4 regions of the Streptomyces sp. NPDC001714 genome follow, and region 2 is predicted to be linked to each of the others. Evidence: riboswitches for the same ligand, from Rfam matches in the RefSeq annotation. Region 2 holds a riboswitch; each other region holds the start of a gene.
The links. Region 2 has a riboswitch for cyclic di-AMP ahead of ACFY0P_RS38745 (C40 family peptidase). Riboswitches for the same ligand answer to the same signal wherever they lie in the genome.
Positions count from the first base shown of each region.

Region 1 (2,190 bases), on a different contig from region 2:
CCTTGGAGCGGAGGTAGGCGACCGGGTCCACGTCCGAGCCGTAGTCGGGGGTGGTGCGGATCTCGAAGTGGAGGTGCGGGCCGGTCACGTTGCCGGTCGCGCCGGAGAGGCCGACCTGCTGGCCCACGGTCACGGTCTGGCCGACCGAGACGGAGAGGGCGGAGAGGTGGCCGTACTGCGCGTAGTAGCCGTCGGTGAGCCGGATGACGACCTGGTTGCCGTAGGCGCCGCCCCAGCCGGCCGTGACGACCGTGCCGGCGCCGGCGGCCTTGACCGGGGTGCCGGTCGGGACGACGAAGTCGACGCCCGTGTGGTAGCCGCTGGACCACATGCTGCCGGCCACGTGATAGCCGGTGCCGACGGCGCCGCCGGCGACCGGGAGGGTGAAGCCGGAGGCGGTCGTCGCCGAGCCGTCCGAGCCGTCCGAGGACGAGGATGAGGATGAGGCCGAAGACGAAGACGAAGACGAGGTGGACGACTGCGGGTTCGACTGTGGCTGCCAGCGGGAGCCGGAGCCCGTTGCGTCCGTCGTCGCGGCGTGCCGGCCGCCGAGGGCGAGCTTGAGGCCGGGGTGGATCAGCGAGGGGTTGTCGCCGACGGCCTGCCGGTTGTCGGCGTAGAGCCGGTGCCAGCCGCCGCGGACGTTCTGCTCGCGGGCGATCTTCGAGAGATAGTCACCGGGCACCACCGTGTAGATGCGGTGCGCGGAATGCGCGGCCCCGGAATTCCCGGCGAGCGCCTCCTTCACCGCGGTCTTCTGGACCGCCGGAAGCGACTGCGTGGCCTTTTCGGAAACGGACTGCGTAGTGGCCGCGTGGGCGCCGGTGGCCCCCATGAGCGGCAGAGCCAGCGCGGCGCCACCGGTTCCGGCGACGGCCATCGAGCGGGTGAGACGCTGGGACTTGGGGCGGCGGTGCTTACCCTTCGCGGGCATGACGCATTCCTCTCCGGCGCCTGCGAGGTGAGCTGTCGGGTTCGGGCTGGAGCTGCCCGGCCACGCGGGAGAACGTGACTACACCCCAAGCCGTCCCGGGAACCGGAACAGGCGGTCTTACCTGGTGGGTCCCCCGCTCCTGCCGGGCACGGGTGAGTGTGTGTGGGGACTCCGGGCGGCGGCAGGATTCGGCGTTCCGACCGGATGTGTGGCGAACGTAAGCGAGTAGGACGGACGTGGACAAGCGGCCGGTTCCACCCGTCCGTGTTTCACTTGATCCCTTGTCGGAATTCCCGGTCACCCTCCGTGAATTCCGGCCTGTTCGGTGTTCCAATCCTCTTGCGAAGCACTGGAATTACGTGAGCATGACGCGCGACGGACGGTCACGAATATGACGCTCCTCACGCACGTCATGCCACGTCCTCTTATTTCAGAGCTAGCTATAACGAAGGCATCAATTCGGGCAGATGCATCAGATGCGGCGGAGTCGGATGACTGCCGCATCCAGGTCACCCGTGAGTCCGGTGCGCAGCCCGTGGTGCAACAGAACGGCACCCCGGTGCACTTCGCCCGTTTCGCGGCATTCGTACGAGGCTGTGGGATCGAGTCCCTGCAGCCTGAGCGCCGGCGCCGGTTCGCCGTAGCTCTGCGCCTGCAACCAGGCGAGGACGGCGGTCTCGTCGCCGAGGGTGTACTGCACCGCACTGAGCCCACCGGCCGGCGGCCGCAGCCGGAACTGGTCGCCGCGCTGCACCAGGGGCCGGATCTCCTTGTAGAGCTCCACCCAGCGGCCGGCCTCGGCGAGCTCCTCCTCGGTCCACCGCGAGAGGTCGCCGCCGACCCCGAGCGCACCGGCCATGGAGCTGATGAACCGGAAGCGCAGGCTGCTGACCCTGCCGTTGAGCTGGTGGTTCGGGCTGTCGGTGACCCAGGCGGACATCACCCGGGCGGGGTGGATCTGACTGAACCCGTGCTGGATGGCGAGCCGGTCCAGCGGGTCGGTGTTGTCGGAGGTCCACACCTCGTCGGTGCGGCTCATGATGCCGAGGTCGATCCGCCCGCCACCGCCGGAGCACGACTCGATGGCGACGTTCGGGTGGGCCGCGCGAAGCCGGTCGAGCAGGGCGTACAGCCCGCGCACGTGGTCGACCCACAGGCGCTGCGGGTAGGGCTCGCCGGGCCAGCCCGCGTCGGTGAAGCACCGGTTGAAGTCCCACTTGACGTAGTCGATCGGGGCGCTGGACAGAAGGGCGTCG
Region 1 covers NZ_JBIAUL010000014.1:101,304-103,493, forward strand. Annotated here, with positions in the region: gene ACFY0P_RS32470 (peptidoglycan DD-metalloendopeptidase family protein) at 1-934, opposite strand, end outside; cyclic di-AMP (ydaO/yuaA leader) riboswitch at 939-1,099, opposite strand; gene ACFY0P_RS32475 (alpha-galactosidase) at 1,407-2,190, opposite strand, start outside.
Region 1: it holds a riboswitch for cyclic di-AMP, as region 2 does, so the genes downstream of both, ACFY0P_RS32470 (peptidoglycan DD-metalloendopeptidase family protein) here and ACFY0P_RS38745 (C40 family peptidase) in region 2, are expected to answer to the same signal.

Region 2 (2,190 bases):
GGGACCGTTCTGCATGGGCTACTCCTTACTCCTTCCGAGCCGCCCAAATACGGTCTGAGGTCGCAGAGTTCACCGCTTCGAGCGACAGATATATGCATATCTTGGTGGATCGCTCCCCGTGACCGGCCCGGTAATGGCAGTCTGGCGAAGAAGCACCAGTCACGGGACCGTACTCGAACCATCCGCACCGTGTCGGACTCCGGTCCCGAGGAAAGGGACGACGTCGCCATGGCAGACCACCTGGAAGCATCCGTCACTCTGCCGAGCGATCCAGCCTCGGTCTCCGCCGCCCGCTCCTACGTGCTGGACACCCTCGCGGAGTGGGGACTGCCGCCGGAGACGGAGACCGCGGACACCGTCCGCCTCATTGTCTCCGAACTCGCCACCAACGCCGTGCAGCACACCTTCGGGCAGTCACCCACCTTCACGGTGGACCTCGTACTCGACCGTGACGAGCAGCTGCGTATCGGCGTCACGGACAGTCATCCGCGCTTCCCCAAGAGACTCCCCGCCGCGGTCCAGCAGGACAACGGGCGCGGCATGGTCATCATCCGCTGGCTGACCGCCGAGTGCGGCGGCAAGCTCCGGGTGCGCCCCACCCGGGAGGGCGGCAAGACCGTCTCCATCGAACTCCCCTGGACGGTCCCGGCGGGCACCGTCACGGCGGCCGGCCAGCAGGAGCCGTAGCCCCGAGCTCCTGCCGGCCGGCCGCCGTGGGAACGGGTCAGCTGACCCGGCCGTACCAGACGCTGCGCGTCCAGATCTTCTGGAGCTTCACCACGTCCCCGGTCTTCGGGGCGTGCCAGATCTTTCCCTTCCCGGCGTAGATGCCGACGTGGTACACGCTGGAACCCGAGTGGAAGAAGACCAGGTCCCCGGCCTTGCGGTTGCCGGCCGAGATGTGACGGGTCTTGTTGTACTGCTGGGCCGCCGTACGCGGCAGGGTCTTGCCCGCCTTCTTGAACGAGTACAGCGTGAGCCCGGAGCAGTCGAACCTGTTCGGCCCGGTGGCGCCCCACCTGTAGGGCGCGCCCTTCTTCGAGGCAGCGACCTGGAGTGCCTTCGTCGCCGTCGTGGCGGCCGAGGCGTCGGAGGCGACACCCGGGATCACGATCGAGCCGCCCACGGCGGCGATGGTCAGTGCCGAGGCCGTACCGGCCCGGGCCATCAGCGACGGAACACGATTGAGCGCAGTCATGCGCAACCCTTCGTCAGCCGCCTGTGAAGGATGACCTGTCGGATTCGGGCTGGCGAAGTTGCCCGGCCGTGTTGCCACGGCTTCACCCCAAGGGCTGCTCGGTCCGGTCATGGCGCGACCGTTCCGGCGACCCGTCGTGCTTGGGTCCTCCACTCCTGCCGATGCACTTCTGTCGACGGGTCAATCCGGGCGGCGGCAGGACTCGGCGTCCGCCCGGACCGCCCCGCCGCTGTGGCGGGGGCTTGTCGTCAGACAGGGATCTTCACTCACGTGTGTCCGAAAATCCCAACGGAATCGGGGATTTGTGGGGTTACTCACCACCCACCCGTTCGGGTGGACAGCCCTGTGTTCGATTCTCCGTCAACTGCCCTGCGTAGCCCCGGACCTGCGCGGAAGCCGCTCGCGGGCACCGCCGCACGGGCAACCTGAGCGGCCCCCGCGGTCAGGTAAAACCACGCCACACTCCGCCGAACGGCGGTAACTCCTTTGGATCGTTTCGCCTCCGGACCGGTCGCGCCGTCGACGCGGCGGACCGGATTCCGGCGGGCGTCACCGTACGGAGTCGGGCGGGAGTGCGACGCGAGCGGTCCGGCGCTCGCCGTCGAGCACCCGCAACGCCCGTGCCAGCGTGTCCCCGTGAAGCTCCGTCTCGCCCCGCAGATGCATCAGGGCCAGCGCGTCACGCAGCTCGGACGCCGCGCGCACCAGCGCCTGCGCGGCGCGCAGCCCACGGTAGGTGTCCTCGTTCTGCGCCGGATTGATCCGGCCCAGTAAATCCACCACGTCCAGATAACGGTCGATCAGCTCGCCCTCGGCGCGGGTCAGCGCGGGCAGCGGCGGCAGCTCCGGCGGCAGCATCGGCGGCTCACCCCGCGTCCGGCAGCCCGGGCGAGGTCCGGCGGCTGGGCACGACCCGGTCCACCAGTCCGTACGCCAGCGCCTCCTGCGCGTCCAGGACCAGGTCCCGCTCCAGATCCTGGTGGACCTGAGCC
Region 2 covers NZ_JBIAUL010000018.1:238,767-240,956, forward strand. Annotated here, with positions in the region: gene ACFY0P_RS38735 (helix-turn-helix domain-containing protein) at 1-15, opposite strand, end outside; gene ACFY0P_RS38740 (ATP-binding protein) at 229-687, shown strand; gene ACFY0P_RS38745 (C40 family peptidase) at 725-1,198, opposite strand; cyclic di-AMP (ydaO/yuaA leader) riboswitch at 1,202-1,386, opposite strand; gene ACFY0P_RS38750 (hypothetical protein) at 1,748-2,056, opposite strand; gene ACFY0P_RS38755 (ATP-dependent Clp protease proteolytic subunit) at 2,064-2,190, opposite strand, start outside.

Region 3 (2,190 bases), on a different contig from region 2:
GATCATCATGCCGTTGCCGATGTAGATGCCGACGTGGCTGACGTCGCCGTAGAAGAAGACCAGGTCGCCGGGCTGGGCGTCGGCGAGGGAGACGGTGGTGCCGGCGTTCACCTGGTCGTAGGTGGTGCGCGGCAGGGAGACGCCCGCGGCCTTCCAGGCGGCCTGGGAGAGCCCGGAGCAGTCGCAGGAGCCGGGGCCGGTGGCGCCCCAGACGTACGGCTTGCCGATCTGCGCGCGGGCGAAGGCGATCGCCTTGGCGGCCTTCGTGGCATAGGCGGAGGAGGAACCGCCCGACGTGCCGGAGGAGGAGCTGCCCGACGTGCCGGAGGAGGGGCTGCCCGACGCGGCGGACGACGACGTCTCCTGGTCGGCCGCCGCGGCCTGCTGCTTCGCCAGCTCCGCCGCCTTGCGGTCCGCCGCTTCCTGCTGCTGCTTCTCGATCGCCGCCAGCCGGGCCTTCTCCGCGGCCGTCAGCCGCGACAGCAGCTCCCGCGCGGAGGCCAGTTTCGTCTGCACGGTGGTCTTGGCCGTCTTGAGGTCGTCCTGCGTCTCGGTGAGCGTCTCGAGGCTCCGGGTGGCCTCCTGCCGCTTCTTCATGGTCGCGGACTGCTGCGTGACGTAGTCGTCGACCGCGTCCTTCTGGCGCGAGGTCAGCCGGCTCATCAGCTGGTCCTGGTCGAAGTAGTCCTGGGGACTGTCCGCGAGCAGGAAGGTCGCCGTGTCGGGAACGCTCGCCCCGGTCCGGTACTGGGCCGCGGCGAACGAACCCAGTTCCTCACGCGCCTTGTTCAGCCGGTCCGTGCGCCGGGCGACGTCGTCGAGCAGGGTGTCGACCTGCCTGCGCTGCTTGCCGGTCCTCTCCTCGGCCGCGTTGTACTTCTCGGTGGCCGACTCCGCCTGTCGGTAGAGAGCGTCGACCTTCTTCTCGACCTCCTCCAGGCTCGGCTTGCCGTCCCCGGAGGGCGCGGCCTCGGCCGTCTGGGAGAACAGGGCCATGGAGGTGAGGGCGGCGGTGGCCAGCGCGGGGGTGCGTATGCCTGCCGCGCGTGTTCCTGACGGCCGGGACTTGCGGTGCGACGCCAACGGGGGCGACTCCTTCCAGCGTTCCGCCTACCGAGTTAGCTGTCGGGTTCGGGCGGGTGGTTCGGAAGGGTTGCCCTACGGTCCGGTCCCCGGAGGGAGTCGGGACCGATTCACCCCGGGATCGGTGTGGGTCCCCGGCTCCGGATGCGCTGCGGCGCCCCGGACTCGGCGGAGGCCGTGCGGCCCGGCGACGTTCGCCGGTGGGGGTCGTACGGCCTGCCCGGCACGCTAGCCAACTCGTGTGGCCTCTGTGAAGGTTGATGTGCGATATGCCCGATACATTTTCGTGACCTTGGCGTAGGGGTTTGTTCGGGTGGGGTGGTCTGGGGCGTTATGGGCCACTTGCCCGGGAGGATCGACGGGTTCACGGGATGCGTTCGCGGCTGGATGACGCGCGTCGACCGGCCGTGACGGAGTGGATCTGTTCGGTCACCGGGGCGAGTTTTCGGGGCGGCGACCGGTTGTCGGTGGGGCGCCCTAGACTCGGAGAGCGATGAGCAGCCTCTTTGACGACAGCTTCCTGGCGAGCCTCCAGGCCCCCCGCGGCCATGACGAGGAACCCCCGCCGCCGCCCGAGGACGAGCACGCTCCGGAGCCGGTTCCGGACGATCTGTTCGGCGGGAAGTTCGACGTGCCCCCGGACCGGGACGCCTACTACCGCGACGGCGCCGCCCGCCCCGCCCTGGACCCGGCCGCGCTCCTGGAGGGGCTCAACGAGAACCAGCGGGCGGCCGTCGTGCACGCCGGCTCCCCGCTGCTCATCGTGGCCGGCGCCGGTTCCGGCAAGACGCGCGTACTCACCCACCGCATCGCGCACCTGCTCGGCGCGCGCCAGGTGCACCCGGGCCAGATCCTCGCGATCACCTTCACCAACAAGGCCGCGGGCGAGATGAAGGAACGCGTCGAGCACCTCGTGGGCCCGCGCGCGAACGCGATGTGGGTGATGACCTTCCACAGCGCCTGCGTGCGGATCCTCCGCAGGGAGAGCAAGAAGCTCGGCTTCACCTCCTCCTTCTCGATCTACGACGCGGCCGACTCCAAGCGCCTGATGGCCCTGGTCTGCCGGGACCTGGACCTCGACCCCAAGCGGTTCCCGCCGAAGTCGTT
Region 3 covers NZ_JBIAUL010000001.1:428,461-430,650, forward strand. Annotated here, with positions in the region: gene ACFY0P_RS02020 (NlpC/P60 family protein) at 1-1,083, opposite strand, end outside; cyclic di-AMP (ydaO/yuaA leader) riboswitch at 1,091-1,264, opposite strand; gene pcrA (DNA helicase PcrA) at 1,577-2,190, shown strand, end outside.
Region 3: it holds a riboswitch for cyclic di-AMP, as region 2 does, so the genes downstream of both, ACFY0P_RS02020 (NlpC/P60 family protein) here and ACFY0P_RS38745 (C40 family peptidase) in region 2, are expected to answer to the same signal.

Region 4 (2,190 bases), on a different contig from region 2:
GGGAGCGCTGCGGGAGGCCGGGGTGCAGGTGCTGGTGCTCGGGGAGTACGAGGGGGAGGCGAAGGCACCCAACGTGCATCTGCTCGGCTGAGCGGGTGGGGCGCGTTCGGCGGCCGGGTGCGTGGTGGTTGCTCGCGCAGTTCCTCCCCCGGCCTTCGGCCGGGGGGTACCCCCAGAGCCCCCTCTGGGCGCGGTCACGGGACCTCCCCGCAGCCCCCGCCGGCCCCGTGAGCCTTAACCCGTGTGACTCCCCCTCTTCGGATGGCGTATGCTGGTGTCACCGACGCGGGGTGGAGCAGCTCGGTAGCTCGCTGGGCTCATAACCCAGAGGTCGCAGGTTCAAATCCTGTCCCCGCTACTGAAGCCCAGGGCCGGAATCCCAGAATTCAAGGATTCCGGCCCTGAGTCATGTCCAGGCACGTGTTCCTTTGCGCGGTCACGGTCAGTGTCCGGACGGCCGCCCTGTGCATAACACCTGAGTCACCATCAAAACCTGTGTGACTCCTGAGCCGAGCAGCGCGCACCGTCGACTCGACCGTTTTTGACCTGTCGTGGCAGGTAAGTCCGAGCTTTGAAAGCTTAATGATCAAGGCGAACAGCTTGGAATCCGATAGCCGGGTCTATTAACGTTCGATAACGCAGCGCGGTCGTCCCAGCCGTCACCCGAGACGGCTCCGTGCGCACGCGCCGAATCCCGCAAGGGAACCGGGGAACCACCACCTTGGGGTGAATCGCACGGCTACCGCCGGTACGAAACGGCCGGTATACGCGCGTAGGAGACCTTCCCGCTCCGAACCCGTCAGCTAACCCGGTAGGCGGCGGAAGGAAAGGAGTGCGCCCGCGTGGCGTCCAACCCGCCTGCTCCGGCAGCCCCGTTCGTGCCCAGCCAGCGTCAGCCCGAGACCTTCGGCTACCCCGGCTACCGCACCGACGAGGGCCCCTTCGAGGAGTGGAACCCCACCGAGGAGTCCCTCTCCGCGGTACGCGGCCGGCACCGGGTCGCCAAGCAGAAGGGCGGCGGGCTCGCCCGCAGCTCCACGGTTCTCGGCGTCGGCGTGATCGCCGCGGTCGGCGCGGGCGGCATGGCCAGCGCCAACACCGGCAAGCCGCCGGTCTCCATCTCGCTGCCCGACCTGCCGTCCTCCGTCGGCTCCCTGCTCGGTGAGGACGGCGGCCACCAGGCCACCCAGACCGCGTTGAGCAGCGTCACCACGACCGCCACCGACGCGGACTCCTCCTCGTCCGACGCCGGTGAGGCGCTGCGCAGCCGGATCATCGCCCAGGCCGCGCAGCAGCAGAACCAGTTCGACACCAAGGCCGGCGCCAAGGCCGTCGCCGCCGCCGACAAGGCGGTCGCCGACGCCGAGGCCAAGGCGGAGAAGGCGGCCGCCGCCAAGGCCGCCGCCGCCAAGGAGAAGGCCGAGGCCTCCGCGAAGCAGAAGGCCGAGCACGCCCGCCTCGCCGAGCTGGCCAAGCAGTACACGCTGCCCGTCGTCTCGTACACGATCACCGGCACCTTCGGCCAGGCCGGCTCCATGTGGTCCTCCGGCTACCACACCGGCCTCGACTTCGCGGCGCCCACCGGCACGCTGATCAAGGCCGTGCACAGCGGCACGGTCACCGAGGCCGGCTGGGCCGGCTCCTACGGCTACCGCACGATCATCACCCTCGACGACGGCACCGAGCTGTGGTTCTGCCACCAGTCCTCGATCAGCGTCAAGGTCGGCCAGAAGGTCGCCACCGGCGACGTCATCGGCCGCGTGGGCGCCACCGGCAACGTGACCGGCCCCCACCTCCACCTGGAGGTCCACCCGAACGGCCAGGCCACCGCCATCGACCCGATGACCTGGCTGCGCGGCAAGGGCCTCAACCCCTGACCTGATCCGGACCTCACCGACCGGCCTCCGGCGGCCCTGACGGCACCCCTCCGGCGTCAGGGCCGCCGGGGTGACGAGCCGGGGATTCCGCTTTTACGAGACCTTCGTAATCGACGGGATGGGTCACCGGGCGGCCCGTGTTGAAGTTGGGCATGACTGCTCTTCGCAAACTCGGCTCTTCCGACCTCGAGGTCTTCCCGCTCGCCCTCGGCGGCAACGTCTTCGGCTGGACCGCGGACGAGGCCACCTCCTTCGCCGTCCTCGACGCGTACGCCGCCGCGGGCGGCAACTTCGTCGACACCGCCGACTCGTA
Region 4 covers NZ_JBIAUL010000003.1:622,098-624,287, forward strand. Annotated here, with positions in the region: gene ACFY0P_RS11590 (dihydrofolate reductase family protein) at 1-91, shown strand, start outside; tRNA gene ACFY0P_RS11595 (tRNA-Met) at 285-358, shown strand; cyclic di-AMP (ydaO/yuaA leader) riboswitch at 676-835, shown strand; gene ACFY0P_RS11600 (M23 family metallopeptidase) at 843-1,877, shown strand; gene ACFY0P_RS11605 (aldo/keto reductase) at 2,030-2,190, shown strand, end outside.
Region 4: it holds a riboswitch for cyclic di-AMP, as region 2 does, so the genes downstream of both, ACFY0P_RS11600 (M23 family metallopeptidase) here and ACFY0P_RS38745 (C40 family peptidase) in region 2, are expected to answer to the same signal.